DNA from 2 places in the Lysobacter olei genome. Region 1 is predicted to be linked to the other one. Evidence: riboswitches for the same ligand, from Rfam matches in the RefSeq annotation. Region 1 holds a riboswitch; the other holds the start of a gene.
What was found. A riboswitch is a leader RNA that binds a small molecule or an ion and turns the genes downstream of it on or off. The one in region 1 is predicted to bind cobalamin.

Region 1 (16,037 bases):
TTTCACCCACAGTGCCCAGGCCGTCGATGGTGATGTCGTGCTGGAACGGCAGCGAGGCCAGCACCTCGATGCCCAGGTTGTCGGCGATGAAGTACTCGCCGGTGATGGTCGGGCGGATGTTGCTTTCGACTTCGACCGCCAGCGCGCCATTGGCCAGTTCGCCGTTGTCGGACTTCGGGTTGACCTGGTGGGCGCCAACGCCGAGCGTCCAGGTGCCGGCGGACTGGGCCAGGGCCGGGGTGGCGACGCCGCCCAGGACGAGGCCGAGGGCAAGGGCGGATGTGCGGAGCTTCATGGGCAAACCTCTGTGGGAGATGACGTTGGGAACGCGTTGAGGTCATTGTCCGCAGGGGCTGGAACCCGCGCTTGATCATCGTCAAGTGGGTGTTTGACTTTGATCAAGCTGGCTTTTAGCGAAGGCTGCTAGGCCCGCCGGGGCCGTCCGGCCGGCGGGGCGGGGGGCGCCGGGATGGGGTAAAATGGCGGTTTCTCAAGCTCGCCCCACTCAGGAGTCCCGGTAATGGCGATCAAGGTTGGTATCAACGGTTTCGGCCGCATCGGCCGCAACGTGCTGCGTTCGGCCGTGCAGAACTTCGGCAACGACATCGAGATCGTCGCCATCAACGACTTGCTGGAGCCGGACTACCTGGCCTACATGCTGAAGTACGACTCGGTGCACGGCCGCTTTGAAGGCGACGTGTCGGTCGACGGCGGCAACCTGATCGTCAACGGCAAGAAGATCCGCCTGACGCAGGAACGCGACCCGGCCAACCTGAAGTGGAACGAAGTCGGCGCCGACGTGGTCATCGAGTCCACCGGCCTGTTCCTGGACAAGGTCACCGCGCAGAAGCACCTCGACGCGGGCGCGAAGAAGGTCGTGCTGTCGGCCCCGTCGAAGGACGACACGCCAATGTTCGTGTTCGGCGTGAACCACGCCAAGTACAACGGCGAGGCCATCATCTCCAACGCTTCGTGCACCACCAACTGCCTGGCGCCGATCGCCAAGGTGCTGAACGACAAGTGGGGCATCAAGCGCGGCCTGATGACCACCGTGCACGCTGCCACCGCCACGCAGAAGACCGTCGACGGCCCGTCCAACAAGGACTGGCGCGGCGGCCGCGGCATCCTGGAGAACATCATTCCGTCGTCCACCGGTGCCGCCAAGGCCGTGGGCGTGGTGATCCCGGAGCTCAACAAGAAGCTCACCGGCATGTCGTTCCGCGTGCCGACCTCGGACGTGTCGGTCGTTGACCTGACCGTCGAGCTGGAGAACGCCGCCACCTACGCCGAGATCTGCGCGGAGATGAAGGCGCAGTCGGAAGGCGCGCTGAAGGGCATCCTGGGCTACACCGAGGACAAGGTGGTCGCCACCGATTTCCGCGGCGACGCACGCACCTCGATCTTCGATGCCGAGGCCGGCATCGCGCTGGACGGCACCTTCGTCAAGCTGGTCAGCTGGTACGACAACGAGTGGGGCTACTCCAACAAATGCCTGGAGATGGTCAAGGTCGTCGCCGGCAAGTAAGCCGCAACGCCCGCTGACTGCAGCACCCCGGAAGCCCCGCGCAAGCGGGGCTTCTTCGTAGAATGGACAACGAAATGCGGCGTACCCTGCCGCACGTCTGCGGACACTGGCCTCCACTGCGCCGCGGCGCGGGGCGCCGGGCGACGCGCTATTGCAGGACGGCCACACGATGACATCCGACCCCCAAGACAACGTGGCGCTGGACGAAGCGCAGATCGCGCTGCTGGTTGCCCGCTTCTACGCCAAGGTGCGTCGCCACCCGGAGCTGGGGCCGGTGTTCAACGCCGCCGTGCACGACTGGGACGACCACCAGCGCACGCTGACCTCCTTCTGGGCGTCGGTGGCGCTCAAGCACGGCACGTATCGCGGCAATCCGATGGCGAAGCACCACGGCCATCCGATCCGCCACGAGCACTTCGACCAGTGGCTGGCGCTGTGGCGTGAAACCACCGCCGAAGTGCTGTCGCCCGACGATGCGGCGCAGTTCAACCATTACGCCGAGCGCATCGGACAGAGCCTGCGGTATGGGTTGGGGTTGAACGGGGGCGTGGGCGCCCGTTCGCTGGGCCTGCCGATGGTGGGCTCGGGCCGCTGAGTCGACGGCTGCGGCGCGTGCCGCCCGGATCCCGGGCCGCGCCTGGATGGGGCAGCGGCATCCCTGCCGCCCTCCCGCCGGCATCCCGCCGCTTCCCCGCCTTCCTGGCCTAGCGACGTCGATGCCTTCCGACGCGGGCGCGCCTCCTGCCGCCCTGAGCTCCCACGGCCTTGTGGGTGTGACTTGTCGGACTGCCACGTCCTGTGGAACCCGACACGGCGTTGCCGCCGTACTGCGCTTGCCTCCCCGAAGTCCAAGGCCGGCGCAGATTTCTGAATCCCGTGGCAGCTAGGGTCTGCCAGACGGGTCGTGTCTGCCTACTCAACGCGGGGGGCGGTCTGCCCCCCTACCTCCTGGTGCCCCGGGGCTGATACCGCAGCCATGCACCCCCGCCACCGATAGGCTCGCCTACTTCCGCTGGCCCCGCCGGCCCCGCTGGTGCTGGCCGACACGGGGCCGAAAGGCTTCAGAACGCGGCGTCGAACGCCACCTCGCCCTCCACCCCCACCTGGTAGGCGGATACCCGACGTTCGAAGAAGTTGGTGACCTCCTGCACGTCCTGCAGGTCCATGAACGCGAACGGGTTGCTGGCCCCGAAGTGCTTCGGCAGGCCCAGTTGTGCCAGACGCTGGTCGGCGCAGTACTGCAGGTACTGGCGCATGTCGCGCGGCGACAGCCCGGCCACGCCGCCGGACAGCACGTCCTCGGCGAACTGCATCTCGCACTCCACGGCCTCCTCCAGCATCCGCACCACCTGGCGCTGCAGGTCCTCGTCGAACAGGCCGGGCTCTTCCGCACGCGCGGTGCGGATGACCTCGAAGGCGAACGCCATGTGGCAGCTCTCGTCGCGGAACACCCAGTTGGTGCCCGAGGCCAGCCCGTGCAGCAGCCCGCGCGAGCGCAGGTAGTACACGTACGCAAAGGCGGCAAAGAAGAACAGGCCTTCGATGCAGCACGCGAAGCAGATCAGGTTGAGCAGGAACTGGCGGCGCTGCTCGCGCGTCTCGATGCGCGTGAGTCCCTGGAGCGAGTCGATCCACTTGAAGCAGAACTCGGCCTTGGCGCGGATCGAGGGGATGTTCTCGACCGCCGCGAACGCCTTGGCGCGCGCGACCGGGTCGGGCAGGTAGGTGTCGAGCAGGGTGAGGTAGAACTGCACGTGCAGCGCCTCCTCGTACAGCTGGCGCGACAGGTACATCCGCGCCTCGGGCGCGTTGATGTGCTGGTACAGGTTCAGCACCAGGTTGTTGGCGACGATGCTGTCCCCGGTGGCGAAGAACGCGACCAGCCGCTCGATCAGGTGGCGTTCGGCCGGGCCAAGCTTGTGCTTGAGGTCGTTGACGTCCAGCGAGAAGTCGACCTCTTCCACGGTCCAGGTGTTTCGGATCGCGTCGCGGTACATCTCGTAGAACTGGGGGTAGCGCATCGGCCGCAGGGTCAGGTCGAAGCCGGGATCGAGCAGGCGGGGCGCGGCGGGTTGGGCGGACATGGGCGTTCCTTCGGACTTGGGGTGGGTCCGGGGGCAGGGCGGGCCGCGATCGTGTGCGTCCTTGCGGTCGCACCTCCGTGTGCGGCAACGATCGCGGCCCGCGATGCCCCCGGACCGCAAGGGCGGCGGGGCGCTGGGTGCAGTGGGCACCCCAGCGCTGGCGTGATCAACGGCGCGGCCGTCGCGACCGCGCGCGGATGTGGGCTTACTGGCAGGCCTCGCACGCCTCAGGGTTTTCCAGCGAGCAGGCCACGGCTTCGCTCGGGCTGTGCTCCGGCTTCGGCGCGGCGGTGCTCGCGCTGCTCACCGTGGTCTTGGCGATGCGCGTGGCCGGCCGCGAGCGCAGGTAGTAGGTGGTCTTCAGCCCCTGCTTCCAGGCGTACATGTACATCGACGACAGTTGGCCGATGTTCGGGCTCTCGATGAACAGGTTGAGCGACTGGCTCTGGTCGATGAACGCGCCGCGCTCGGCGGCCATGTCGATCAGTGATCGCATCGGCAGTTCCCACGCGGTGCGGTACACGGCACGCAGCGACTCGGGAATGGCATCGATGCCCTGGATCGAGCCTTCGGCCAGCTTGATCGCATCGCGCAGTTCCGGCGTCCACAGGCCCAGGGTCTTCAGCTCCTGCACCAGGTAGCGGTTGACCACCAGGAAGTCGCCCGACAGCGTCTCGCGCTTGAACAGGTTGGACACCTGCGGCTCGATGCATTCATAGCAGCCGGCAATCGACGCGATGGTCGCGGTGGGCGCGATGGCGATCAGCAGCGAGTTGCGCAGCCCGTGCGCCTTGATCCGCGCGCGCAGGCCGTCCCAGTCCAGCGTCGCGCTCGGCGCCGCGCCCCAGGCCTCGAACTGCAGTTCGCCCTGTGAGGCGCGGGTGTCGCCAAAGCCCGGGTGCGCCCCGTGCTCCAGCGCCAGTTCATTCGAGGCCGACAGGGCGTGGAAATAGATCGCCTCGGCGATGTCGCGCGACAGCGCGCGCGCGGCGTCGGAATCGAACGGCAGCCGCAGCTTGAAGAACACATCCTGCAAGCCCATCGTGCCCAACCCCACCGGGCGCCACTTCAGGTTGGCGGTGCGCGCGGTTTCGATCGGGTAGAAGTTCAGGTCGATCACCCGGTCGAGCTGACGCACCGCCAGGCGCACGGTCTCGGCGAGCTGCTCGAAATCGAAGCGACCGGCCTGCCCGTGCACGTTGCCTTCCGGGTACAGCTCGACGTGGTGGCTGAGGTTGATCGATCCGAGGTTGCACACCGCGGTCTCGTCCTGCGAGGTCACTTCCAGGATCTCGGTGCACAGGTTGGACAGGTGCACCACGTTGCCCTCGCGAAGGGTCTGGTTGCAGGCGCGGTTGGACTTGTCCTTGAAGTTCATCCAGCCGTTGCCGGTCTGGGCGAGGGTGCGCATCATCCGCGCGTACAGCTCGCGCGCCTTGACCTGCTTCACTGCCAGGCCCGCGGCTTCGGCCGCGTGGTAGGCGCGGTCGAAGGCGTCACCGAACAGGTCAGTCAGCTGCGGCACTTTGTGCGGGTCGAACAGTGACCACGCGGCATCGGCCTCGACCCGGCGCATGAACTCGTCGGGAATCCAGTTGGCCAGGTTGAGGTTGTGGGTGCGCCGCGCTTCGTCGCCGGTGTTGTCGCGCAACTCCAGGAACTCCTCCACGTCGGCGTGCCACGGCTCCAGGTACACGCAGGCTGCGCCCTTGCGCCGCCCGCCCTGGTTGACCGCGGCGACCGAGGCGTCCAGCGTCTTGAGCCACGGCACGATCCCGTTGGACAGGCCATTGGTCGAGCGGATCAGCGAGCCGCGCGCGCGGATGCGGCTGTAGCTCAGGCCGATGCCGCCGCTGAATTTGCTCAGCTTGGCCACGTCCATGTAGCGCTTGTAGATCGCCTCCAGCGAGTCTTCCGGCGAGTCGAGCAGGAAACACGACGACAGCTGCTCGTGCGTGGTGCCGGCGTTGAACAGCGTCGGCGAGCTGGGGATGTAGTCCAGTTGCGCCATCTTGCGGTACAGCGCCAACGCGTCGGACACGTCGTCGGTCAGCGCGCAGGCGATGCGCAGGAAGAACTGCTGCGGGGTCTCCACTACCGTGCGCGCGGTCGGGTGCCGCAGCAGGTAGCGGTCGTACAGCGTGCGCAGGCCGAAGTAGTCGAAGCGCTGGTTGTGCGTGTTGTCGATGGCATCATTGAGCTTGCGCGCGTTGGCCTGGACGAACGTCAGTAGCCGGTCATTGATCAGTCCCAGTTCGTGGCCGCGGGTGACCGACTGCGAGAACGCGTAGATCTCGATGCCGGCGACTTCCTTCTCGATCACGCCGGCGAGCAGGCGCGCGGCCAGCCGGCCGTACTCGGGCTCCTCGGCGGTGAGCAGTGCGGCGGTGCGGATCGACAACTCGTCCAGTTCGCGGGTGCTGGCACCGTCGTACAGGCCCGAGATGGTGCGGGTGGCCACGCGCATCGGATCGACCGCGTACAGGCCTTCAGCGTTGCGGGCCACCGCGCGCACGATCTTGTTGAGGTCGACGGGCTCACGGCGACCACTGCGCTTGGTCACGGTCATGCTGAAAGCGGTGGCCGGCGGGGTCAGGGCGAAGCCGCCGGGCCGTGCCCCGTCGGTGTCGGAGCGTTGGTCAGCGGCGACGCCGTCGGTGCGGGCGTCGGCAAGGGTGTCGATGGACGGGGACGCGGTCATGGCTGGAAGACTCCGGTGCATGGGCGCACGGATCGCCGCCTTCCCTCGAAGGACGACGCGCGGCGGTGCGGACGCGGCCGGATGCCACTGGCATCGGCTGCGCGACCACGCCCCCGCGGGCGCGGAGTCAGCAGGGTGCTACGGAGGTGTCGCGCCGCCCGAGACTGCAGCGGACGGGGGCGATGGCAGGCCATCGCCACGGCCAGGACGCGGGGCGTCGTGGCGCGACACCGACCGTCCTCCCCCGAGGACTCCCTGGCCGGTCACCGCGCGGTGTGCATCGCGCGGCTGTCGGCAGGTCTTCGGGCTCGGGACACGACGCCGTGCGTCACCTACTGGCGGTCGCTTCCCAGGCCGTGTCGCCCAGTGCCAAGACCGCGGTCGTTTCCCATACCGCTGCGGGGCAGCGCCGGCATTTCACCGGCTTCCCTTTTCAGCCGACCCGTGAAGGCCGGCACCGACGACCCCAAGATATCGGGTTTTCTGTCCCCGTCAACACGAAATGTGGGGCTAACCTGCCCGGGGCTTGCGGGGCAAGGGTTTGCGCGACGTGGGCGCGGTGGTGGCATGGAGGGCGTGTGGTCGGTGCTTGGGAGGGTGTGGGGTTGGTGCGTGCGCGGTTGGGGCGTGGAGCGCGGCCCGCGATAGGACGCCGCGTGATGCCGGCATCGCGCGCGTCGAGTGAACGGCCCCGGCCGGCCCGGCGGCCGCGGTTTGCCGGCGGGACGACCGGGCGGGACAATAGCGAGCTACGCGCCGGCCGCCCGGGCCGTGCCGCACCCCCTCCCCATCGCCCCAACGGAACCGACCATGTCCATCGTCCGCATGACCGACCTCGACCTCGCCGGCAAGCGCGTGCTGATCCGCGAAGACCTCAACGTGCCGATCGAGGACGGCCGCATCACCTCCGAGCAGCGCATCACCGCCTCGCTGCCGACGATGAAGTTGGCGCTGGAGAAGGGCGCCGCCGTGATGGTCACCTCGCACCTGGGCCGCCCGAAGGAGGGCGTGTGGTCGGAAGCCGATTCGCTGGCGCCGGTCGCCAAGCGCCTGTCCGAGCTGCTCGGCATGGACGTGCCGCTGGTCAAGGACTGGGTCGATGGCGTTGACGTCGCGCCGGGCCAGTTGGTGCTGCTGGAGAACTGCCGCATGAACGTCGGCGAGAAGGCCGATGACGAGGCCCTGTCGCAGAAGTACGCCGCGCTGTGCGACGTGTTTGTCATGGACGCCTTCGGCACCGCGCACCGCGCACAGGCCTCCACCCACGGCGCGATCCGCTTTGCCAAGATGGCCGCTGGCGGCCCGCTGCTGATGGCCGAGCTCGACGCGCTCGCGAAGGCGCTGGAGCATCCGGCGCGTCCGCTGCTGGCGATCGTGGCGGGCAGCAAGGTCAGCACCAAGCTGGAGCTGCTGGCGTCGCTGGTGGGCAAGGTTGACCAGTTGATCGTGGGCGGCGGTATCGCCAACACCTTCATCGCGGCGATGGGCCATTCGGTGGGCAAGTCGCTGGTGGAAATGGACCTGATCGACACCGCCAAGCAGATCATGGCCGACGCCAAGGCGCGCGGTGCCGACATCCCGGTGCCGACCGACGTGGTCGTCGCGCCGGCCTTCGCCGCCGATGCGCCGGCCACGGTCAAGGCCGTCGATGCGGTGGGCGCCGATGACATGATCCTCGACATCGGCCCGGACACCGCCGCGGCCTATGCCGCGCTGATCGCCAAGGCGGGCACCGTGGTGTGGAACGGTCCGGTGGGCGTGTTCGAGTTCGACGCATTCGGCAAGGGCACCGAGGCGCTGGCGCGCGCGATCGCGGCGTCGCCGGCGTTCTCGATCGCGGGCGGCGGTGACACGCTGGCGGCCGTGGACAAGTACGGCATCGAGCAGGACGTGTCGTACATCTCCACGGGTGGCGGTGCGTTCCTGGAATTCCTGGAAGGCAAGGAGCTGCCGGCCGTGGCGGCGCTGAAGGCGCGCGCCTGAGTCATCGCGGCGTCGTTGCGCAGTCCTGATGATGCCCTGAGTTGTCCTGCGGGCCGGTGTGAACCGGCCCGCTTCGTTTCCACGTTTACGAGTCCCCCATGGCACACCACAAGCCCACGCTCTTCTTCGACATGGACGGCACGCTGATTGATTCCGCGGTCGGCATCACCCGCTGCGTGGCGCACGCGCTGCAACGCATGGGGCTGGACGTGCCGCCGGACGAAGCGCTGCGGCAGTGGATCGGTCCTTCGTTGCGCACCAGCTTCGCGCCGCTGCTGCACGATGCTGCACGGGTGGAACAGGCGGTGGAGCACTATCGCGAACGCTTCGAGACGCACGGCTGGGCCGAGCATGAGGTGTATGCCGGCATCGACGAGGCGGTCCGCACGCTGCATGCAGCAGGGCATCGGCTCGCGATCGTCACGGCCAAGAACGAACCGCACGCGCGCAAGATCGCCGCGCACCTGCCGTTCGGGCATCTGTTCGAGGACGTGATCGGGGCCACGCCCGATGGCAGCCGCAGCCACAAACCGGAGCTGATCGGCGAGGCATTGCAGCGGTTGGCGCTGGCGCCCGAGGGCTGCGTGATGATCGGTGACCGCCACATGGACATCGAAGGCGCGCGCCACCACGGCATGCGCCACGTGGGCGTGTTGTGGGGCTTTGGCGGTGAGGTCGAGCTGCGCGCAGCCGGCGCCTTGCACCTGGCAACGTCGCCCGCGCAGTTGCCGGCGTTGCTGGTGGCCTAGCGCCTCTCTGCGTGGTGCGGCGCGGACTTGCCGCCGTGGTGGCTCAAGGCTCCCCGGTGCGCCAGTCGCGCGCCAGCAACCCGTACATGGCGGAGTCCTGCAGGTCGTCGGCCACGCGCCAGCGTTCGCGCAGCAGGCCTTCGCGGACGAACCCGAGGCGCTCCACCAGCCGGCACGAGGCCACGTTGCGGGGATCGATGTCGGCTTCGACCCGCCGCAGCCCGAGAGGGCCGAACGCATGGTCAAGCACCGGGCGCAGCATGTTGCGCGCATGGCCCCGGCCCCACTGCGAGGAGTGCAGCGCGTAGCCGATTTCCGCTCGCCCCTGGTCGGGGTTGATGGCGAACAGCGTCACGCCGCCGATCAGCCGGTCGCTCTCCACGTCGGCCACTGCCCAGCACAGCAGGCGCGCGGGATCTTGGCCTTCGAGGGCGCCTTCGAAGCGCTCGCGTGCCTGCGCCACGTCGGTCCAGGCAGGGAAGCTCCAAAAGCGCATCACCTGCGGATCGGCGTACAGCGAATAGAAGTCCTGCAGGTCGTCGCGCCGATGCGGACGCAGGCGTACGGTCCCCGCGTCCAGCACGGGCAGTGCGCACGATGCGTGGGGTACCGCGGACGTCGTGGCGGTTGGCATACGTATTCAATCCGTTCGGTAGCGAGGCTGTGCTAGCGTGAATCCACTCACGGAAGTCTGACATGCCCACTACGCTTCGACGCACCAAGATCCTCGCTACCCTCGGCCCGGCCACCGATGCGCCGGGCGTCCTCGATGCTCTCCTCGCCGCTGGCGTGGATTGCGTCCGGCTCAATTTCTCCCACGGTGACCCCGCCGGTCAGATCGCGCGTGCGCACGCGCTGCGTGAAGCCGCGGGCCGCGCCGGACGCGAGGTCGGCATCCTCGCCGACCTGCCGGGCCCCAAGATCCGCATCGAACGTTTTGCCGACGGCAAGGTGCAGCTCAAGGCCGGCGACCGCTTCGACCTGGTGGCCCGCGCCGATGCGCCCGCCGGCACCGTGCACGAGGTGGGCGTCAGTTACCTCGGGCTGCCCGGCGACGTGAAGCCCGGCGACGTGCTGCTGCTGGACGACGGCATGATGCAGCTGCGGGTGGAGGCAGTGGAGGGCGAGCGCATCGTCAACACCGTGCTCAACGATGGCGCGCTGTCGGACCGCAAGGGCCTGAACAAGCAGGGCGGCGGACTGTCGCTGGGTGCGCTGACCGAGCGCGATCGCGAGTTGATCGCGGTGGCCGCCGAGCTGGGCGCGGACTTCATTGCGGTGTCGTTCTGTCGCACCGCCGAGGACATGCACGAGGCGCGCCGGGTGGCACGGGCGGCGGGCAGCAACGCCGCGCTGGTGTCGAAGATCGAGCGCGCGGAGGCCATCGAGAACCTGGCCGAGATCGTCGAGGCCAGCGACGTGGTGATGGTGGCGCGTGGTGACCTCGGCGTGGAGATCGGCGATGCCGAGTTGCCGGGCCTGCAGAAGAAGATCATCCGCGAGGCCTTGGAGCGCAACCGGGTGGTGATCACCGCCACGCAGATGCTGCAGTCGATGGTCGACAGCCCGATCCCGACCCGCGCCGAGGTGCTGGACGTGGCCAACGCGGTCATTGACGGCACCGACGCGGTGATGCTGTCGCAGGAGTCCGCCGCCGGCCGCTACCCGGTCAAGGCGGTGGAGGCGATGGCCCGCATCTGCCTGGGCGCCGAGCGCCAGTTCAACCACGACACCGACTTCGAGGAAGCCCCGCGTGGGCTGGACCGTGCCGACCATGCGATCGCGATGGCGGCGATGTTCCTGTCCGAGCACATCGGGGTGCGCGCCATCGTGGCGATGACCGAATCCGGTGGCACGGCACGCTTCCTGTCGCGGTTCCGGGCGCCGTCGCCGGTGTTCGCGCTGTCGCGCCATGCCGACGCACGCCGCCGCATGGCGCTGATGCGCGACGTGACCCCGTTTGCGTTCGACAGCCGTGGCATGGCCTCGCGCGATGCGGCGCGCGGCGCGGTCCGCCAGTTGTTCGAGGCGGGCCACCTGATGCCGCACGACCGGGTGATCTTCACCAGCGGCGACACCATGGAGCAGCACGGTGCGACGAACACGCTGCGCCTGCTGGAAGTGGGGGCGGATGGTTGCGCCCAGGGATTGGGGGAGCTGTAGGCCGGCAGGGGGCGGTGGCTCCCGCTTGGATCGGCCAGTCGCTCCCCGATACTCGCTTGGTGTCCGACCCAAGCGGGAGCCACCACCCCCTGCCCACTGGGTTTGAGGGTGAGAGGGGTTGAATAGGTCGCGGTGAGGGGTGCCTGCCTTCCGGGTTGGGCACCAAGCGAGTATCGGGGAGCGACTGCCCAACCCGGGCGGTAGGCACCCCGTCCCTCGCAAGGCGCCGCAGGCCAAGGGAATTAACCATTCCCGCCAAGGATTTGCGCCAGCGCGGGCGGGACGTGGGGTGGAGGAGCGGGCTATAATCCCGTTTCTTTCCCAGCCGCTCCCTCAGGATCCCATGAGCATCGAACAGCTTGCCGAAACCGCCCTGGCCATGGTCGCCCCGGGCAAGGGCATCATCGCCATCGACGAGTCCAACGCCACGTGCAAGAAGCGTTTCGACAGCGTCGGCATCGAGTGCACCGAAGAGACCCGCCGCGCCTACCGCGAGCTGCTCCTGACCGCGCCGAAGCTGGGCGAGCACATCTCGGGCGCGATCCTGTTCGACGAGACCCTGCGCCAGTCGACCAAGGACGGCGTGCCGTTCACCAAGGTCATGATGGACAACGGCATCATCCCGGGCATCAAGGTCGACAAGGGCACCTTCCCGCTGGCCGGCTTCCCGGGCGAAGTGGTGACCGAGGGCCTCGATGGCCTGCGTGGCCGCCTGGAGGAGTACTACAAGCTCGGCGCCCGCTTCGCCAAGTGGCGCGCGGTGATCAACATCGGTGACGACATCCCGTCGGGCACCTGCATCGACGCCAACACCCACGCGCTGGCCCGCTACGCCGCCCTTTGCCAGGAGCAGGGCCTGGTGCCGATGGTCGAGCCGGAAGTTATCATGGACGGCAGCCACGACCTCGACACCTGCTACGAGGTCACCGAGGTGACCCTGCGTTCGCTGTTCGCGTCGCTGTACGAGCACAACGTGCTGCTCGAAGGCACCATCCTGAAGGCTTCGATGGTCATCTCCGGCACCACCTGCGAGGAGCAGGCCGGTATCGAGGAAGTGGCCGCCGCCACCCTGCACTGCCTGAAGGCCAACGTGCCGGCGACCCTGCCGGGCATCGTGTTCCTGTCGGGCGGTCAGTCCGACCAGGCCGCCACCGCGCACCTCAACGCGATGAACCAGATGGGCGACAAGCCGTGGCCGCTGTCGTTCTCGTACGGCCGCGCGATGCAGCAGGCCGCGCTGAAGCTGTGGGCGCAGGACATGATCGGCAACTACGCCGCCGCGCAGCAGACCGTGTACGAGCGCGCCCGCGCCAACGGCCTGGCCGCGCTGGGTGAGTGGCAGGCCGCGTAAGCGACCTCGCCCTCTCGGGTTCAAGAAAAACGCCGGTCACATGACCGGCGTTTTTTTGTTTGCTGGGCGCGTCGGCCAGCGGGTGGGGCGCAAGCCGCGCTGTTGGGCCGCCTGCCGTGTTGGGCACCTGCGCGGCTGCGGATCCGTGGCGTATCCCCATTCCGCGCGCGTGGCAATTACGGCAGGCTCGCCAGCCACTCGTCGTCCGAGCCCTCGTTGACGTCCTCGAACAGGAAGGTACTGAGGTAGCGTTCGCCCGTGTCGGGCAGCATGGCGAGGATCGCCGCGCCGGGGTCGGCGGTGCGGGCGACTTCCAGCGCCGCGGCCAGGGTCGCGCCAGCGGAAATACCGACGAACAGCCCTTCCTCCGCGGCTAGCCGGCGCGCGGTGTCGCGGGCCAGTACGTCGTCGATGGGCAAGATGGCGTCGGCGATTTTGCGGTTGAGCACTTCGGGCAGGAAGTCCGGGGTCCAGCCCTGGATTTTGTGGGGCTGCCATTCCTTGCCGGACAGCAACGACGCGCCGGCCGGCTCGCAGGTGGTGATGCGCACTTCGGGGCGCGCCACCTTCAGCACCTCGCCCACGCCGGTGAGAGTGCCACCGGTGCCCCAGCCGGTGACGAAGTGGTCCAGCCGTCGACCGGCGAAGTCGCGCAGGATCTCGGTCGCCGTGGTCTGGCGGTGGTAGGCCGGATTGGCGGGGTTGGCGAACTGGCGCGCCAAGAACCAGCCGTGTTCTTCGGCCAGCTGCGCGGCGCGCCGGACCATGCCGCTGCCGCGCTCGGCTGCGGGGGTCAGGATCACCTTGGCACCGTAGGCGCGCATCAGCTTGCGGCGCTCGATGGAGAAGGTCTCGGTCATCACGGCCACGAACTTGTAGCCGCGGGCCGCGCAGACCATAGCGAGCGCCACGCCGGTGTTGCCGGACGTGGCCTCGACCACGGTGTCGCCGGGCTTGATCAGGCCGCGGGCCTCGGCATCGAGGATGATCGCGATGGCAAGCCGATCCTTCACCGAGCCACCGGGGTTGAACGACTCGACCTTGGCGAAGAGCTCGATGCCGGGCGGCCCGATGCGGTGCAGGCGCACGACCGGAGTGCGGCCGATGGTGTCGAGGATGCTGTCGTGGATCATGGGGAGGCCTCGGGGGACGGTGGCCGGGCGTTCCCGCACGGCTTGCAGGAAGGATCACGGGACAAGGGCCGGCACGCGGCCGCGCCCATGCATGCGGCAGCCTACGCATCGGGGCGTGCAGGGGGCGTCACGCCACCTGTGCATCCAGCCGCCGCAACGGGCCGTATATCCCGGTGCCTGTCTGTGACCCCCGGCTGGCCGAATCTGGCGGTTGGCCCCTGGGTCAACCAATGGCCCACGTGGCCGTTAACACCAAGCTACTAGAATCGGGGTCCCCAGCCCGAAACCGGCCCAACGCATGCCTATCCTGTCCCTGTCCCGCACCGCCTGCGTTCTCGCACTTGGCCTGACCCTCAGTGCCTGCGGCGGTGGCAAGGACGGACCCGGCAAGGGCGGCGGCGACCGGCCGACCACGGTCACCACCACCGTGGTGCAGCCGCGGGCATGGAATGACACGGTGCAGGCGCTGGGCACGGTGAAGGCGCACGAATCGGTCACCGTCACCGCCAAGGTCAGCGAGACGGTGGAAGGCGTGCATTTCGACAGCGGCGATGTGGTGCCCAAGGGTGCGCCGCTGGTGACGCTGAGCGGGCGCCAGCAGCAGGCCGCGTTGAACGAAGCGCAGGCCAACGCCAACGAAGCGCAGCGCCTGTTCAAGCGCCAGGAAGAATTGGCGTCGCAGCAACTGATCGCGCGCGCCTCGCTGGACAGCCAGCGGGCCACCCGCGATGCGGCCAACGCGCGCGTCGCGCAGATCCGCGCCAACCTCGGCGATCGCGTCATCCGTGCGCCGTTCTCCGGCGTGCTGGGCCTGCGCCAGGTGAGCCCGGGCGCATTGGTCACGCCGGGCACGGTCATCACCACGCTGGATGACACCTCACGGGTGTTCATCGATTTCCCGGTGCCGGAGGCGGCGTTGGGCCACGTGGCGCCGGGCCAGCGCGTAAGCGGCACCAGCGTGGCCTGGCCCGGCCGCACCTTCGATGGCACGGTCGCGACGGTGGACTCGCGCCTGGATGCGGCGACCCGTGCGGTCATCGTGCGCGGTGACTTCCCCAATGCGGACCGCGCGCTGCGCCCGGGCATGCTGCTGCAGGTCACCCTCAGCCGTCCTGAGCGCCAGGCGCTGCTGCTGCCGGAGATCGCGGTGGTGCAGGTGGGCAATGCCAGTTACGTGTTCCGCGTGGGCGCCGATGGCACCGCCGAACGCGCGGACGTCAAGGTTGGCGTGCGTCGTGATGGGCTGGCCGAGATCGTTGAAGGGCTCAAGTCCGGCGATCGCGTGGTCGTGGACGGCACTGGCAAGCTGCGTCCGGGCGCGAAGATCGTGGAGGCCTCGGCCTCCACGCCCGCCGGCGCCAAGGGCTGACCGCCGATGCTGCTCTCCGACATTTCCATCCGCCGACCCGTCTTCGCGACGGTGATGAGTCTGCTGCTGATCGTGCTCGGCGTCATGGCGTTCTCGCGCCTGACCCTGCGCGAGCTGCCCGCCATCGACCCGCCGATCGTGTCGGTGTCGGTCAGCTACCCCGGCGCTTCGGCCGCGGTGGTCGAGACCCGCATCACCCAGGTACTGGAGGATGCGCTTGCCGGCACCGAGGGGATCGAAACCATCGAGTCACGCAGCGTCAATGGGCGCTCGGGCATCACCATCGAGTTCAGCCTGGACCGCGAGATCGAAGCGGCGGCCAACGACGTGCGCGACGCGGTCAGCCGCGTGGTCGACCGCCTGCCAGAAGAGGCCGACGCGCCGGAGATCGAGAAGGTCGAAAGCGACGCCGAGACCATCATGTGGCTCAACATGAGCTCGGAGAAGATGGACACCATGGAACTCAGCGACTACGCCGAGCGCTACGTGGTGGACCGCCTCTCCAGCATCGACGGCGTGGCCCAGGTGCGACTGGGCGGCGGCCAGCGTTACGCGATGCGCGTGTGGTTGGACCGTGACGCACTGGCCGCGCGCGGCATCACCGTGGGTGACGTGGAAAGCGCGTTGCGCGCCGAGAACGTCGAGCTGCCCGCCGGCCGCATCGAATCGGCCGATCGGGACTTCACCCTGCGCGTGGCGCGCGGCTACGAGCGCGCCGAGGAATTCGCGCAGATGCCGCTGCGCAAGGGCAGCGACGGCTACGTGGTGCGCCTGGGCGACGTCGCCAAGGTGGAGCTGGCCTCGGCCGAGCGCCGCGCCTACTTCCGCAGCAACGGCGCGCCCAACGTGGGCCTGGGCATCATCAAGACGTCCACGTCGAACGCGCTGGATGTGGCCAAGGCGGTGCGCGCTGAAGCCGAACGCATCCAGCCGAGCCTGCCACAGGGCACGAAGATCTTCGTCGCGTTCGACAGCACGG
Region 2 (16,037 bases), on a different contig from region 1:
AAGGCCGGTGGCGTCAAGCTGGCGCGCTCGTATGACGACGTGAAGCAGTACGCCGCGGCGCTGCTGGGCACGAAGATGGCGACCTACCAGACGGCCGGCGTCGAGCTGCCGATCGACTCGGTGCTGGTGTGCGAAGGCACCGACATCGCCAAGGAACTGTACCTGTCGGTGCTGGTGGACCGCGCCACGCGTTCGATCACCTTCATCGCGTCGGCCGAAGGCGGCATGGACATCGAGCAGGTGGCCGCCGAGAAGCCGGAAGCCATCCAGACGCTGCACGTGAACTACGTGCAGGGCCTGCAGCCGTTCGAGTGCCGCAACCTGGGCTTCGCCCTGGGCCTGGACGCCAAGCAGGTCGGCCAGCTGACCAAGATCATGCTGGGCCTGTACAAGCTGTTCAACGAGAAGGACCTGGCGCTGGTCGAGCTGAACCCGCTGGCGATCCTCACCAACGGCAACCTCGCGGTGCTGGACGGCAAGATCGACTCCGACGACAACGCCTCGTTCCGCCATCCGGAACTGGTGGCGATGCGCGACATCCGCCAGGAAGACGAGACCGAGGTGCTGGCCAGCCAGCATGACCTCAACTACGTCACCATGGACGGCAACATCGGCTGCATGGTCAACGGCGCCGGCCTGGCGATGGCGACCATGGACGTGATCAAGCTGGAAGGCGGCGAGCCGGCGAACTTCCTCGACGTGGGCGGCGGCGCGACCAAGGCGCGCGTGACCGAGGCCTTCAAGCTGATCCTGTCGAGCGACAAGGTGAAGGCGATCTTCGTCAACATCTTCGGTGGCATCGTCCGCTGCGACATGATCGCCGAGGGCATCATCGCCGCGGTGAAGGAAGTGGACGTCAAGGTGCCGGTCATCGTGCGCCTTGAGGGCACCAACGTTGAAGCCGGCAAGGAGCTGCTGAAGAACTCCGGCCTGGCCATCACCCCGGCCGACAACATCAACGACGGCGCGAAGAAGGCCGTTGCGGCCGTCGCCGGCAAGTAAGGAACGACACCATGAGCGTTTTGATCAACAAGAACACCAAGGTGATCGTGCAGGGCTTCACCGGCTCGCAGGGCACCTTCCACGCCGAGCAGATGCTCGACTATGGCACCCAGGTCGTCGGTGGCGTGACCCCCGGTAAGGGCGGCACCACCCACTTGGGCCTGCCGGTCTTCAACACCGTGGCCGATGCCGTCGCCGAAACCGGCGCCGATGCTTCGGTCATCTACGTGCCGCCGCCGTTCGCGGCTGACGCGATCATGGAAGCGGCCGACGCCGGCATCAAGGTGATCGTGTGCATCACCGAGGGCATCCCGGTGCTGGACATGCTGCGCGTGAAGAACGTGCTCAACGGCTACGACGACGTCGTGCTGGTTGGCCCGAACTGCCCGGGCGTGATCACGCCGGGCGAGTGCAAGATCGGCATCATGCCGGGCCACATCCACATGCCGGGCAAGATCGGCATCGTGTCGCGCTCGGGCACGCTGACCTATGAAGCGGTCAAGCAGACCACCGACGTGGGCCTGGGTCAGTCGACCTGTATTGGCATCGGCGGTGACCCGATCAACGGCACCAACTTCATCGACGCGCTGAAGTGGTTCCAGGACGACCCGCAGACCGAAGGCATCATCATGGTCGGCGAGATCGGCGGTTCCGCCGAGGAAGAAGCGGCCGAGTTCATCAGCCAGTACGTGACCAAGCCGGTCGTCGGCTTCATCGCCGGTGCCTCGGCGCCGAAGGGCAAGCGTATGGGCCATGCCGGTGCTATTGCTTCCGGCGGTTCGGGTACGGCCGAGGGCAAGTTCGCCGCGATGGAGAAGGCGGGCGTGACCACGGTGAAGTCGCCGGGCGACCTGGGTGCGGCGATCGCGAAGCGCCTGGCCAAGTAATCGGCGGCGCTGAAGTTGTCTGGGAAAGGCCACCTCCGGGTGGCCTTTCTCGTTTTGGCGATGGGGGGAGGAGGCGAAGCATGGGGGGTATTGCTGCGCCCCTCCGTCGGGGCATCCTGCCCCGAGTCGGGGGCGCCGGCCAGTCCGGCCCGGCGCAGCGCGCCGGGCGTTTGCCCAAGCCACGCGGCAGTGCCGCGAAAGCGGCTTGGTCTCACCCATGGCCGGCTCGCCGCAATACGCCCACGCTCCACCTCCTCTTCGCCGTAACCACTATCATGGGTGAGATATGACGCGTGACTGGATGGAGCAGCGGATGGGCACCCCTTTGCGGATCGCGATGGCGCAGTTCGACTTTCCGGTGGGCGCGGTGCAGCGCAATGCCGAGCGGATCGCGGAGATGATCGCGCTCGCACGCGACGAGTACGACGCCGACGTCGTGCTGTTCCCGGAGTTGGCACTCTGCGGTTACCCGCCTGAGGACCTGCTGCTTAGACCGTCGTTCCTGGCCGAATGCGCTGCCGCCATCCAGCGGCTGGCCATGACGACGAAGGGCATCGTGGCCGTGGTGGGCTGGCCACAGGCAGCCGGCAGCGTGGTCTACAACGCGGCCAGTGTGTTGCGCGATGGCGAGGTGGCGCACACCTATCGCAAGCGTGAGTTGCCCAATTACGCGGTGTTCGATGAGCGCCGCTACTTCGATGTCGATCCGGATGGCGAAAACTGCGTATTCGAGGTCGATGGGGTGAAGGTCGGCCTAATCATCTGCGAGGACCTGTGGTTTGACGAGCCGATCGCCTCCACGGTGCAGGCCGGGGCGCAGTTGGTGCTGGTGCCCAATGCATCGCCCTTCGAGCGCGACAAGCACCTGCAGCGTGATGCCCTGATTGAAGAACGCTCGCGTGACCACGGCGTGGGCATCGCCTACCTCAATGTGGTGGGCGGGCAAGATGCACTGGTGTTCGATGGCGCCTCGGTGGTGGCGGATGGGGATGGCGCGGTGCATCCCGCGGCCGCTGCGTTCAGCGACCAGTGGCTGGTGGTGGATTACGACGCCAATGAGAGGCGCTTCGCCGCGTGCCAGTGGATGGAGGACGGCGACGAGAGCCGCGAGGCGCTGGCATGGCGGGCCGTGGTGCGCGGCACGCGTGACTACTGCCAGAAGAACGGTTTCACCAAGGCATGGCTGGGCCTGTCGGGCGGCATCGACTCCGCACTGGTGCTGGCGATCGCGGTGGATGCGCTGGGCGCGGAGAACGTGACCGCCGTGCGCCTGCCGTCGCGCTATACCGCGGACCTGTCCAACGATCTTGCGCTGGAGCAGTGCCGCGAACAGGGCGTTCGCCTGCTGGAGGTGCCGATTGAACAGCCATTCCAGGGCTTTCTGGGCGCGTTGTCGGACGTGTTCGACGGCCGCGATGCGGACGTGACCGAGGAAAACCTGCAGTCACGCTGCCGCGGCGCGATCATGATGGCGCTGACCAACAAGTTCGGTGGATTGCTGCTGACCACCGGCAACAAGAGTGAGTACGCGGTGGGCTACGCCACCATCTACGGCGACATGTGCGGCGGCTATGGGCCGATCAAGGACCTGTACAAGACCGAGGTGTACGCGCTGGCGCGCTGGCGCAACACGGTGGGCGACCCGGTGATCCCGATGGGCGTCATCACCCGCGCGCCGAGCGCGGAATTGCGCGAAAACCAGAAGGATCAGGACTCGTTGCCGCCGTACGACGTGCTGGATGCGATCCTGCTGCGGCATGTGGACCAGGAGCAGTCCCGCGATGAGATCGTGGCGGCGGGTTTTGCCGCCGAGACGGTGGACCGGGTGCTGAACCTGGTGCGCATCAGCGAGTGGAAGCGGCACCAGGCCGCGCCGGGGCCGAAAGTCTCGCATCGCGCGTTTGGGCGCGAGCGGCGGTATCCGATCACGAACGGTTATCGGGCTTAGGGAGTCGTGGGGGGCGGGGCGCTGCCATGCGCCTCGTTTCTCCCTCCGTCGCGGCAATCCTGCCGCGAGTCGGGCCGCGCGCCAATCCGGCCCAGCGCAGCGCGCCGGGCGTTCGACCGGGCTACGCGGCAGTGCCGCGTAAGCAGCCCGCTCTCACCCATGGCGCGCTTTTCACGAGACGCATGGCAGCGCCCCGCCTCCAAACGTGGGGGGGGGGCAAAAACAGCAACGCCACACTAGGCGGCGTTGTTGGAGGCTCATGGCGTGCGTAGCCCGCTAATGCTTTTAATTACCTCGCCAATCCCATTTCGGTGGCAGAGGCGGTGTTGCCTGTAGGTATTGCGTAGGAGGCGGCCATGGATGGCCGCCGGCCCGACTCGGGGCAGGATGCCCCGATGGAGGGACGAAGCAATGCCTACAGGCAACGCCGCCCCCACCGAAGCCAACACCCTCAATCCATATCGAGCGCGGACTTCTCACCCGCAAACGGATTGAGCTTGCGCCAGTTGCCCGGGTAGTCCGGCCAGTTGCCAGCCAGGTACGGGTGGTTGGGCGCCTTTTCCTGCAGCACGCGCTTGGCCTCGGCGGCCAGCGCCTCGTTGCCCAGCCCGGTGTACGCGGCGGCCAGCGTGGCTACCGCGTCGTTCTCGTACGTGCTCTGCGGGTAGGTTTCCAGCAGCTGCTTGGCGCGCGTGGCCGAGGCCACGTAGGCCGTGCGGCGCAGGTAGTACAGGGCCACGTCGAGCTCGTGCCGCGCAAACAGGTCACGCAGCTCCCCCATGCGCTTGCGCGCATCCTCGGCGTAGCGGCTGTTGGGATAGCGCTCGGCGACGATGGAGAAATCGTTGTACGCCTGGTGCGGCGTGGCCAGGTCGCGGCGGCTGGCATCCAGACGCCACACGCGCTGCAGGAACACGGTGTCGCGGCTGGAGTTGGCCAGGCCACGCAGGTAGTACAGGTACGCGATGTTGCGATGCGTGGGGTAGGTACGGATGAATCGGTCGATGCTGCTGATCGCGTCGTCGTGCTTGCCGGCCTTGAACTGGGCGTAGGCCGTTTCGATCAGTGCCTGTTCGGTGTATTCGCCGTACGGGTACTGGGCGACCAGGCGCTTGTAGGTCTGCTCGGCCGAGTCCCAGTTGCCGTTCTTCATCGAGGTGTGGCCCTTGTCGTACAGCTGTTCGACGGGCTGACCCTCGTTGGCATTCTCATCCTTGAACATCTTGCCCATGCGGGCGCAGCCGGAACCGGCGACGGTGATGGCCAGCAGCAGGGCGGTGGTGCGCAGCAGGGCGGAGCGTGGGGTCATGGTCGGCATCGACGGGCGCTTGAGGCGTGAAGGGCCGATAATAGCAGCCCCCGCCTACCAGCCCCTTAATCGGGTGCGAGAGCCTACCAAGATGACCCAGGCCCCCCAGACCCTGACCGCCACCGTTCCCGACGAAGCCGCCGGCCGCCGCTTCGACGCGGTGCTGGCCGACCTGTTCCCCGACTATTCCCGCTCCAAGCTGTCGGGGTGGATCAAAAGCGGGGACGCGCGCCTGGACGGCCAGACGGCCCGCCCGCGCGACCCGGTACGCGGGGGCGAGACCGTCACCGTGACGGCCGTGCTGGAGGTGCAGACCCACTCCGAGCCGGAAGACATCGCGCTGGACGTGCTGTACGAGGACGAGCACGTCATCGTCATCAACAAGCCCGCCGGGCTGGTGGTGCACCCGGGCGCCGGCAACCCGGCCGGCACGCTGGTCAATGCCCTGCTGCACCGCGACCCGTCGCTGGCCACCCTGCCGCGCGCGGGCATCGTGCACCGCCTGGACAAGGACACGTCGGGGGTGATGGTGGTGGCGCGCACGTTGCCGGCGCACACCGCACTGATCGAACAGCTTTCGGGGCGCCAGGTGCACCGTCAGTACCTGGCCGTGGTGGTGGGGGCGCTGGTCTCCGGCGGCACCGCCAATGCCCCGATCGACCGCCACCCGCGCGACCGCATCCGCATGGCCGTGCGCGAGGACGGCAAGGATGCGGTGACCCACTTCCGCCTGCGCGAGCGCTTCCGCGCCCACACCCTGCTCGAATGCCGGCTGGAGACCGGGCGCACGCACCAGATCCGCGTGCACATGGCTCACCTCAAGCACCCCATCGTGGGTGACCCGCTGTACGGCGGGTCGCTGAAGCTGCCCAAGGGGGCTTCGCCGGAACTGATCGAAGCGCTGCGCGGTTTCCGCCGTCAGGCGTTGCATGCGGAGACGCTGGAGTTCGCGCACCCGGTGACCGGTGAGCCGATCCGCTGCAGCGCGCCGATGCCGGCGGACATGCAGGCGCTGGTGAAGGTGCTGCATGACGACGCCAAGGCGGCGGCGGAATCACGGCGCTGACCGCACGGCCGCCATTGTCCGCCTGCTCCGCCGCACCTTTTTGACGTTGCCTTCCACGTTGGGAATTGCGCCATGACCGAACCCCTCGACCTGCCCGGCAAGCCGTGGCTGCGCGCTGACTGGCCGGCCCCGCGGGGCGTGCATGGCTTGACCACGCTGCGCCATGGGCTGGGCGTGTCGAAGGCGCCGTTCGACAGCTTCAACATGGGCAATTGCACGGCCGCCGAGGGGGATGACCCCACGGATGTGGCGCGCAATCGCGACTTGCTGGAAGCCCACGCGGGGCTGCCGGGCTCCCCGCGCTGGCTGCGGCAGGTGCACGGGGTCGGGGTGGTGCGGTTCGGGCGGGATGCGCCGGCGCTGCTGCCGGAAGCGGATGCGTCGGTCACTTCCGAGGCGGGCGTGGTGCTCGCCATCCTGACCGCGGACTGCCTGCCCGTGTTGTTCTGCGCCGACGACGGCAGTGAAGTTGCCGCGGCGCACGCAGGCTGGCGCGGACTGGCCGAGGGCGTGCTGGAGGCCACCGTGGCCGCGATGCGCACGCCGGCGGAGCGGATTCGCGCCTGGCTGGGCCCGGCCGCCGGCCCGCAGCAGTATGAGATCGGCGTCGAGGTGTACGACGCGTTCGTCTCGCGTGATTGGGGGGCGGGCAGCGCCTTCACCAGCACGCGCGAGCACCACTGGCGGGTGGACCTCTACGCATTGGCGCGTCGGCGCTTGGCAGCGGTCGGCATTGCGCCAGATCGCATTTCCGGCGGTGATCTGTGCACGCTGTCCGCCCCAGACCGCTTCTACTCGCACCGGCGCGATCGGCGCACGGGACGCATGGTCTCGCTGGCCTGGATCGAACCGGCGCGGTAAAGCCGGAATCGGTGACCCACCATGGTTCGGCTGCCCCTGCCGATGTCGGCACGGTATGGTTGCCAGCTGCCTGAAGGCCTCCGGGGACGTCACCGTGTCAACTTCCAGTTCAATGCCGCGCCGCTGGATCGTCGCCGGCGATCTCAATGGCTTCTTTGGCCTGGTGGTCGACAACCTGTCGATCCTGGGCTTCATCGCCATGGCGCTGGTCGGCCTGTTCGGCATGCCGGCGGAGGTGGTGTATGGGCGCATGTTCCCCGGCACCGCGCTGGGCGTGCTGGTGGGCAACGTGATCTACACGGCGATGGCGCGACGGCTGGCCGCGCGCACCGGCCGCGACGACGTCACCGCGATGCCGCTGGGGTTGGATGCGCCCACCAGCATTGGCATGGCGCTGCTGGTGCTCGGACCGGCATTCGCGGGCTTCAAGCAGATGGGCATGGACGCCGACGCGGCGGCCCACGCCACCTGGCAGTTGGGCATGGCCTCGCTGATGGTGATGGGCGTGCTGAAGTTCGTGCTGTCATTCGCGGGCGATGCGGTGACGCGGCTGGTGCCGCGCGCTGGCTTGCTGGGCTCCATCGCGGGCATCGCGCTGGTACTGATGGGCTTCCTCCCGCTGGTCGAGGCGCTGCGCTCGCCGGTGGTGGGCTTCGTGACGCTGGGACTGCTGCTGTACGTGCTGGTGGCGAAGGGGCGGCTGCCGGTAAAACTGCCCGGTGTGTTCGTCGCCTTCGTGTTTGGCACCGTGCTGTATTACGCGCTCGGCGCCCTGGGCTTGGGGGCGCCCGGCTTCCAGTGGCCCCAGGCGACACCGCTGACGGTGGCCTTCCCCTTGCCGTCGCTGGGTTTTGTGGAAGGCCTGCCGTACACCGTGCCGTACCTGCCGTTGTTGCTGCCGTTTGGCCTGCTGATGGTGGTGGGGGGCATCAACGTCAGCGAGAGCGCGCGCGCTGCCGGCGATGACTACCGCACCCGCGACATCCTGCTGACCGAGGCGCTGTCTACGCTGGTGGCGGGGTTGTGCGGCGGCGTGGCGCAGACCACCCCGTATATCGGCCAACCCGCGTACAAGCACATGGGCGCGCGTAGCGGTTACACCTTGCTGACCGGCCTGTTCATCGGTATTGGCGGCATGCTCGGACTGGTGTCCGGGCTGGTGCAGTGGCTGCCGCTGGCGGTGCTGGCGCCGATCATCGTGTACGTGGCGCTGGATATCGCCACGCAGGCCTTCCAGGCCACGCCACCCAGGCACACCACCGCGATGGTGCTCGGCTTCCTGCCCTCGGTCGCCTACATGCTGTCGATCAAGGTCGGCAACCCGGCGTGGATCGCGCCTGACCACTTCGCCCAGCTGATGCACGCCAGTGACAGCCACGGCCTGCCCGAGATGGCGGTGATCGTGACCCTCGGCAACGGCTTCATAATCACCGCGATGATCTGGATCTCTGCAGTGGCCGCAATGATCGACGGGCGCCTGCTGCGCGCCTCTGCGTTCCTGCTGGCCGGTGCGGCCCTGGCCCTCTTTGGCGTCATCCACTCCGTGCACCCGCAGGGCGGGATCTACCTGCCGTGGAACCTTGAGGGGCTACCCCGGCAGATCGCATGGCAGTTCGTGGGGGCGTATCTGGCGCTGGCGACCTTGTTGGCAGCCTTGTCGCTGCAGCGCGAGCCGGTACGGTCCGGCACTTCCCCCTGAACCCAACGGGCGATGTCCGGTCAGAAAAAGGCCGCAATCAGGGGGGCGGCAACACTGCCGCGTGCCGCGTGCCGAATGCCGAGGACTTAGGAGTTCGGGACAAGCACGCGTTTCCGGGCAGAGCTCTTGAAGTCGCCGCGACCCTTCAAGTTGCGTGGCGGTGGTGGATGCGCTGGGTATTGCGTAGAGCAGGCCATGGATGGCCTGCGGCCGCGACTCGGCACAGGATGTGCCGACGGAGCGGAGGAGCAATGCCCAGCGCCTCCGCCGCCGCCCCACCGAAGCCGGCGCTTTCCGCTCAGGCCGACCACCCAAAATATGCCCGATTTGACCCCAATCAAGTCCCGTAAAGCCCAACCCTCGACACTCCCTGAACAAGCCTTGAAAGACGCTTGATTCCCGCGGCCCCCAGCCGCATCTGCAATTCATCGCGGCCTGATGGCCGCCCATGACTTGAAGGGGAAACCCATGCGGATGGACAAGCTCACCTCCCGCTTCCAGCAGTCGCTCGCCGACGCGCAGTCGCTGGCCGTGGGGCGCGACCATAACTTCATCGAGCCCGTGCACCTGCTCACCGCGCTGATCGACCAGCAGGGCGGCAGCACCCGCCCCCTGCTGGCGCAGTCGGGCGTCAACTTGCCGCTGCTGCGCGAGCGTCTGGGCGAGGCGCTGGAGAAGCTGCCCAAGGTCACCGGCCAGGCCGGCAACGTACAGGTGGGCAACGACCTGGGCCGCCTGCTCAACGTGACCGACAAGCTGGCGCAGCAGCGCGGCGATGCCTTCATCGCCAGCGAACTGTTCGTGCTGGCAGCGCTTGAGGATGGTGGTGAGGCCGGCAAGGCGCTCAAGGCCGCCGGCGCCAACAAGCAGAAGCTGGAAGCAGCCATCGAAAAGATCCGCGGAGGCGAGAGCGTGCAATCCGAGAATGCCGAAGACCAGCGCCAGGCGTTGGAGAAGTACTGCATCGACCTGACCGCACGCGCCGAGAGCGGCAAGCTTGACCCGGTGGTGGGCCGCGACGAGGAAATCCGCCGCACCGTGCAAGTGCTGCAGCGCCGGACCAAGAACAACCCGGTGCTGATCGGCGAGCCCGGCGTGGGCAAGACCGCGATCGTCGAAGGCCTGGCCCAGCGCATCATCAACGGTGAGGTGCCCGAAGGCCTGCGCGGCAAGCGTGTGCTGTCGCTGGATATGGGCGCGCTGATCGCCGGCGCCAAGTTCCGCGGCGAGTTCGAGGAGCGCCTCAAGGCCGTGCTCAACGACCTGGCCAAGAACGAAGGCCAGGTGATTCTTTTCATCGACGAGCTGCACACCATGGTCGGCGCCGGCAAGGCCGAAGGCAGCATGGACGCGGGCAACATGCTCAAGCCCGCGCTCGCGCGCGGCGAACTGCACTGCATCGGCGCGACCACGCTGGATGAGTACCGCAAGTACGTCGAGAAGGACGCCGCGCTGGAGCGCCGCTTCCAGAAGGTGTTCGTCGGCGAGCCGAGTGTCGAGGACACCATCGCGATCCTGCGCGGCCTCAAAGAGAAGTACGCCGTGCACCACGGCGTGGAGATCACCGACCCGGCGATCGTCGCGGCGGCCACGCTGTCGAACCGCTACATCGCCGACCGCCAGTTGCCAGACAAGGCCATCGACCTGATGGACGAGGCTGCCAGCCGGATCCGCATGGAAATCGACTCCAAGCCGGAGGAACTGGACCGCAAGGAACGCCGCCTGATCCAGTTGAAGATCCAGCGCGAGGCGCTGAAGAAGGAGAAGGACGAGGCGAGCAAGCAGCGCCTGGCCGACCTGGAAAGCGAGATCGGCACGCTGGAGCGCGAGTTCAACGACTTGGAAGAGGTGTGGAAGGCGGAGAAGGCCACGCTGCAGAGCGCCACCAAGATCAAGGAGCAGATCGAGGCCGCCAAGCTGGAGCTGGAGGCCGCGCAGCGCAAGCAGGACTTCGGCCGCATGAGCGAGATCCAGTACGGCACCCTGCCGACGCTGGAAAAGCAACTGCACGCGGCGCAGGAAGCCGAGACCAAGGGCTTCACCCTGCTGCAGGACAAGGTCACCGCCGAGGAGATCGCCGAGATCGTCAGCCGCTGGACCGGCATCCCGGTCAGCAAGATGCTGGAAGGCGAGCGCGAGAAGCTGCTGAAGATGGAGGACGTGCTGCACGGCCGCGTGGTTGGGCAGGAGGAGGCCATCAAGGTGGTGTCGGATGCCGTGCGCCGTTCGCGCGCGGGCCTCAGCGATCCGAACCGTCCGTCCGGCTCGTTCCTGTTCCTCGGTCCCACCGGCGTGGGCAAGACCGAGCTGTGCAAGGCGCTGGCCGAATTCCTGTTCGACAGCAGCGACGCGATGGTGCGCATCGACATGAGCGAGTTCATGGAGAAGCACGCGGTCAGCCGGCTGGTCGGTGCGCCTCCGGGCTATGTGGGCTATGAGGAAGGCGGCTACCTCACCGAGGCGGTGCGCCGTCGCCCGTACAGCGTGATCCTGCTGGACGAGGTGGAAAAGGCGCATCCGGACGTGTTTAACATCCTGCTGCAGGTGCTGGACGACGGCCGCCTGACCGACGGCCAGGGCCGCACGGTCGACTTCCGCAACACCGTCATCGTCATGACCAGCAACCTGGGCAGCCAGATGATCCAGGACATGGCCGCCGATGACACGCCGGAAGGCTACATGCAGATGAAGGCCGCGGTGATGGGCGTGGTGCAGAGCCACTTCCGCCCGGAGTTCATCAACCGCCTCGACGACATCGTGGTGTTCCACCCGCTGGACAAGGCGCAGATCCGCGAGATCGCCAAGATCCAGCTCAAGAGCCTGGAGAAGCGTTTGCACGAACGCGGGCTGAAGCTGGCGCTGTCGGACAACGCGCTCAACCTGCTGGGCAACGTGGGCTTCGACCCGGTGTACGGTGCGCGGCCGCTGAAGCGGGCCATCCAGCAGCAATTGGAGAACCCGCTGGCCCAGCGCATCCTGGCCGGCGAATTCGCCAATGGCGATACCGTGCAGGTGGAGGCCGAAGGCGGAGCGCTGGTGTTCCGCAAGGGCTGAGCACGCTTAGGGTGCGGCCTCGACACGGGGGCCGCACCCGCTCTGCTGCACTCGTCTCGGCCTTGGCGCGCGGGCTGGGTAGGCGCGCCGCCGTCGGACATCCTCGCGCATATGCCCTTCGCTCATGAGGGCGTTGCCATGCCGCATGGGGCCCAATGATCGTGGGGTGCTAGAATCGCTGCCGCCTGAGGTGACCGCCGGCCAAGCCGGTGGTTGAAACGGGAATCCGGTGCGCCCGCCGTCTGGTCGATGGCCGTGGCAATTCCGGAGCTGCCCCCGCAACGGTAGGCGAGGTGACCCCAGGACGGGTCGGGACCGGCGAATGCCACTGTGCCCTCGGCACGGGAAGGCGCCGTCCCCGGATGCTTGAGCGCACCCACCCGCGAGCCCGGAGACCGGCCATTGGCGTGACCCGACATGCGGTGGGCGATGTCACGGGGGCCATGCACGCGCGTGGCGTCTGCGTCCTTTCCTGCCGCCTGTCCATTCCCAACGTTTTCCGCGCGGGCAGGCGCGGCCAAGGAGCAGTACCCGATGGTTTCCCGTAATTTCCGTACCCGCCGCACCGTGCTGGCGGTATCGCTGGCGCTCGCCGCCACGTTGAGCGCCGTTCCCGCGCTGGCAGAAGGCCAGGCCACCGACCTCGATGGCGTGGTCGTGACCGGCGCCCGTACCGCCGTGACCCAGGACGCGTCGCTGGTCTCCACGAGCGTCATCACCCGCGAAGACATCGAGCGCCTGCAGCCGGCGTCCCTGCCGGACTTGCTGCGGACCGTGCCGGGCGTTTCGCTGTCCAATAACGGCGGCCCCGGAAAGGAGAGCTCGCTCTTCGTGCGCGGCGCCGAATCCGACCACCTGCTGGTGCTGGTGGACGGTATCAAGGTGGGGTCGGCGACGGCAGGCAAGGCGGCGCTGCAGGACATTCCGGTCGAGCAGATCGAGCGTATCGAGATCGTGCGAGGCCCCTTCTCCAGCCTGTACGGTTCCGAAGCGCTCGGCGGCGTCGTGCAGGTGTTCACGCGGCGGCCCCAGACGGGCTTCACTCCCGAAGCGAGCGTGGGCATCGGCAACCTCGGTACGCGGCGTGCCACCGCCGGCATCGGTGGCCGTGGCGAGCGTGGTTGGTACCAGTTGAACCTGGCCCACGACACCACCAACGGCATCAATGCCTGCCGTCCTGCGCCGACGCCGTTCGCGGGGTGCGGGATCGATGAGCCCGATCGCGATGGCTATACCAACAACTCGGTGTCGGCGCAGGCCGGCTATCGCTTCAGTGAGGCATGGGATGCGGACGCGCGCGTGCTGCATGCCGATGGGCGCAATGAGTACGACGGCGGTTTCGCCAACGAATCACACGTGGTGCAGCAGGTGACCGGCGCGCGTGTCGGCTACGCCGCCGAAGGACTCAAGCTGACCGCACGGGTGGGGCAAGCCAAGGACCGCAGCCGTGATTTCCACGACGAAGTCTTTGCGTCCGAGTATGAAACGCTGCGCTCGCTGGCTTCGCTGCAGGCCGATGTTTCCACGCAGCGGGGCTTGTTCACCGTGGGCGTGGACTGGCTGCGCGACGAGATCGAAAGCACCGACGCCTACGTCGTGGATGGACGCACCAACCGTGCCGTGTTCGGCCAGTGGCAGCATGCATTGGGTGCGCACTCGATCCAGGCCAGCGTCCGCCGTGACGACAACGAGCAGTTCGGCGGCAAGACCACCGGCAGTGTGGCGTGGGGCTGGGACTTCACCGAGGCGCTGCGCCTGACGGCCCGGTATGGCACTGCGTTCAAGGCGCCGAGCTTCAACGACCTCTACTACCCGTACTTCGGCAACCCCAACCTGGCGCCCGAGACCTCGGAAACCGCCGAAATTGGCGTGCGCGGCAAGCACGGCTGGGGTGGTTGGTCGGTCAACGCCTACCAGACCCGCGTGGAGGACCTGATCGGCTACGACCCCACCCTAGTCGATGCGGAGCACCCGTGGGGTCAGCCGAACAACATCGACCGGGCACGTATCCGTGGCGTCGAACTCGCCGCTGACACGACGCTGCTGGGCTGGCAGCTTCGCGGCAGCGTGACGTGGCTGGACCCGCGCGACGATTCCGAGGGCTTCAACCAGGACAACCTGCTCCCGCGCCGTGCCCGACAGAATGGCCGGATCGACGCCGATCGCCGCTTCGGTCGCTTCAGTGCCGGGGCAAGCGTCCAGGCCGTCGGCGAGCGCTTCGACGAGGTCTACAACACCACCCGCCTGCCGGGCTACGCGACGACGGACCTTCGCATGGGCTGGTCGATTAACGACGCCTGGTCGCTGCAATTGACGGCGAACAACGTGTTCGATCGTGAGTACGAAACCGCCGCGTACTACCGTCAGCCGGGTCGCACGTACCTGCTGAGCCTGCGCTACCGCGGCCATCGTTGATGCCCGCAGGCCGGCCGTGGGCCGGCGTCAGGGGGCACCGTGCTTCGGCACGGTGCCTTCCTTGCATCTGAACCCCGATCGTCGGGTCAGGCCACCGCCGGCGGCAGGTGGTGGCTGCCGCGATACGGCGGCGTTGCCATCACCATCTCCGCCAGGCTGTGCGCCAACTCGCGCTCGGCCATCACCGCGCCGTCCGCGCCGCGCTCCAGCAGGTGCTTGACCTCGCCGTCGCTGTGCGCGCGCGCCACGATGGTCAGGCCCGGGTTGATCGCACGCAGCTTGGCGATGATCTCGCCGGCTTCCAGCACATTGGGAATCGCCAGCATCACCGTGGTCGCGCGTTCCGGTGCCGCCTCGCGCAGCACCTGCTCGTTGGCCGCGTTGCCGCGGATGGCGGGAATGTTGCTTGCCCGCGCCCGCGCGATCAGGTCATCGTCCGTGTCGATGACCACCACCGGCACGTCACGCTCGGTCAGCAGGCGGCCCAGTTCGCTGCCGACCCGACCATAACCGATGGAAATCACGTGCCCGGACAAGCCCTCGGGAATGCCCGGTGCCAGGTCGTCCGCCGCCTGGGCGGCATCCGCCTTCTCGCGGCTCGCCTGCAGCGCTTCGCGTGCGCGACGCCGGTCCAGCCAGGCAAAGATCAGCGGGTTGGTCATGATCGACAGCAGCGCGCCGGCCAGCACCAGGTCATGGCCGTCCTGCGGCAGGATCTTCAGTTGCAGGCCCAGCGCGGCCAGGATGAAGGAGAACTCGCCGATCTGCGCCAGGCTGGCTGAGATCAGCAGCGCGGTGCCGTGTTCCTTGCCGAAGGCGCGCACCAGCATGTAGGCGGCGGCGGACTTGCCGAACACGATGATCGCCCATGCGGCCAGCACGTCCAGCGGTCGCTGGACCAGGATTGAAGGGTCGAACAGCATGCCGACCGACACGAAGAACAGCACCGCGAACGCGTCGCGCAGCGGCAGCGTCTCGGTGGCCGCCTGGTGGCTGAACTCCGATTCGTTCAGCAGCATGCCGGCAAAGAACGCGCCCAGCGCGAACGACACTCCGAAAAGTTCCGCCGATCCGAACGCCACGCCCAGCGCGATGGCCAGCACGCACAGCGTGAACAGCTCGCGCGAGCCGGTACCGGCCACGCGCTCCAGCACCCAGGGGATCACCCGCCGCCCCACCAGCAGGATCACCAGCAGGAACGCGCCGACCTTGAAGATGGTGGTGAAGATCGCCTTCCACACCGAGACCCCGTCGGCGGCCTCGCCCGTCAACAGCCCCGACAGCGCCGGCAGCAACACCAGCGCCAGCACCATCGCCAGATCCTCGACGATCAGCCAGCCCACGGCGATCTTGCCCTTGCCGGTATCCAGCAGGCGGCGCTCCTCCAGTGCACGCAGCAGCACCACCGTGCTGGCCACCGACAGCGAAAGGCCGAACACGACACCCGCACCATGCGACCAGCCCAGCATCCGTGCCATCGCCCAGCCCAGTACCGTGGCCACGGCGATCTGTGCCACCGCGCCCGGCAGGGCGATGGCCTTGACTGACAGCAGGTCGCGCATCGAGAAATGCAGGCCCACGCCGAACATCAGCAGGATCACGCCGATCTCGGCCAGCTGCGGCGCCAGGGTCTGGTCGCCGACGAAGCCCGGGGTGAACGGCCCTGCGACGATGCCCGCTATCAGGTAGCCCACCAGCGGCGACAGCCGGAGCCGCTGCGCCAGTGCGCCAAAGATGAACGCCAGCACGAAGCCGGCCACGAGGATCGCAATCAGGGACGTGTGGTGCATCGGCTC

Region 2: linked by a shared signal. The riboswitch ahead of btuB (TonB-dependent vitamin B12 receptor) and the one ahead of ACYVBS_RS06340 (ribonucleoside-diphosphate reductase subunit alpha) in region 1 are both predicted to bind cobalamin.

Annotation. Positions count from the first base shown of each region.
Region 1 is NZ_BAAHAT010000003.1:295,877-311,913, reverse strand. It holds gene ACYVBS_RS06360 (OmpW/AlkL family protein) at 1-295, opposite strand, end outside; gene gap (type I glyceraldehyde-3-phosphate dehydrogenase) at 521-1,525, shown strand; gene ACYVBS_RS06350 (group III truncated hemoglobin) at 1,695-2,120, shown strand; gene ACYVBS_RS06345 (ribonucleotide-diphosphate reductase subunit beta) at 2,587-3,609, opposite strand; gene ACYVBS_RS06340 (ribonucleoside-diphosphate reductase subunit alpha) at 3,815-6,178, opposite strand; cobalamin riboswitch at 6,587-6,787, opposite strand; gene ACYVBS_RS06335 (phosphoglycerate kinase) at 7,121-8,293, shown strand; gene ACYVBS_RS06330 (HAD family hydrolase) at 8,392-9,042, shown strand; gene ACYVBS_RS06325 (GNAT family N-acetyltransferase) at 9,086-9,676, opposite strand; gene pyk (pyruvate kinase) at 9,739-11,205, shown strand; gene ACYVBS_RS06315 (class I fructose-bisphosphate aldolase) at 11,549-12,556, shown strand; gene cysK (cysteine synthase A) at 12,733-13,689, opposite strand; gene ACYVBS_RS06305 (efflux RND transporter periplasmic adaptor subunit) at 13,988-15,058, shown strand; gene ACYVBS_RS06300 (efflux RND transporter permease subunit) at 15,065-16,037, shown strand, end outside.
Region 2 is NZ_BAAHAT010000001.1:513,818-529,854, reverse strand. It holds gene sucC (ADP-forming succinate--CoA ligase subunit beta) at 1-1,002, shown strand, start outside; gene sucD (succinate--CoA ligase subunit alpha) at 1,014-1,889, shown strand; gene ACYVBS_RS02710 (NAD+ synthase) at 2,203-3,837, shown strand; gene ACYVBS_RS02705 (outer membrane protein assembly factor BamD) at 4,289-5,155, opposite strand; gene rluD (23S rRNA pseudouridine(1911/1915/1917) synthase RluD) at 5,238-6,212, shown strand; gene pgeF (peptidoglycan editing factor PgeF) at 6,285-7,073, shown strand; gene ACYVBS_RS02690 (SulP family inorganic anion transporter) at 7,186-8,772, shown strand; gene clpB (ATP-dependent chaperone ClpB) at 9,241-11,826, shown strand; cobalamin riboswitch at 11,998-12,244, shown strand; gene btuB (TonB-dependent vitamin B12 receptor) at 12,361-14,241, shown strand; gene ybaL (YbaL family putative K(+) efflux transporter) at 14,328-16,031, opposite strand.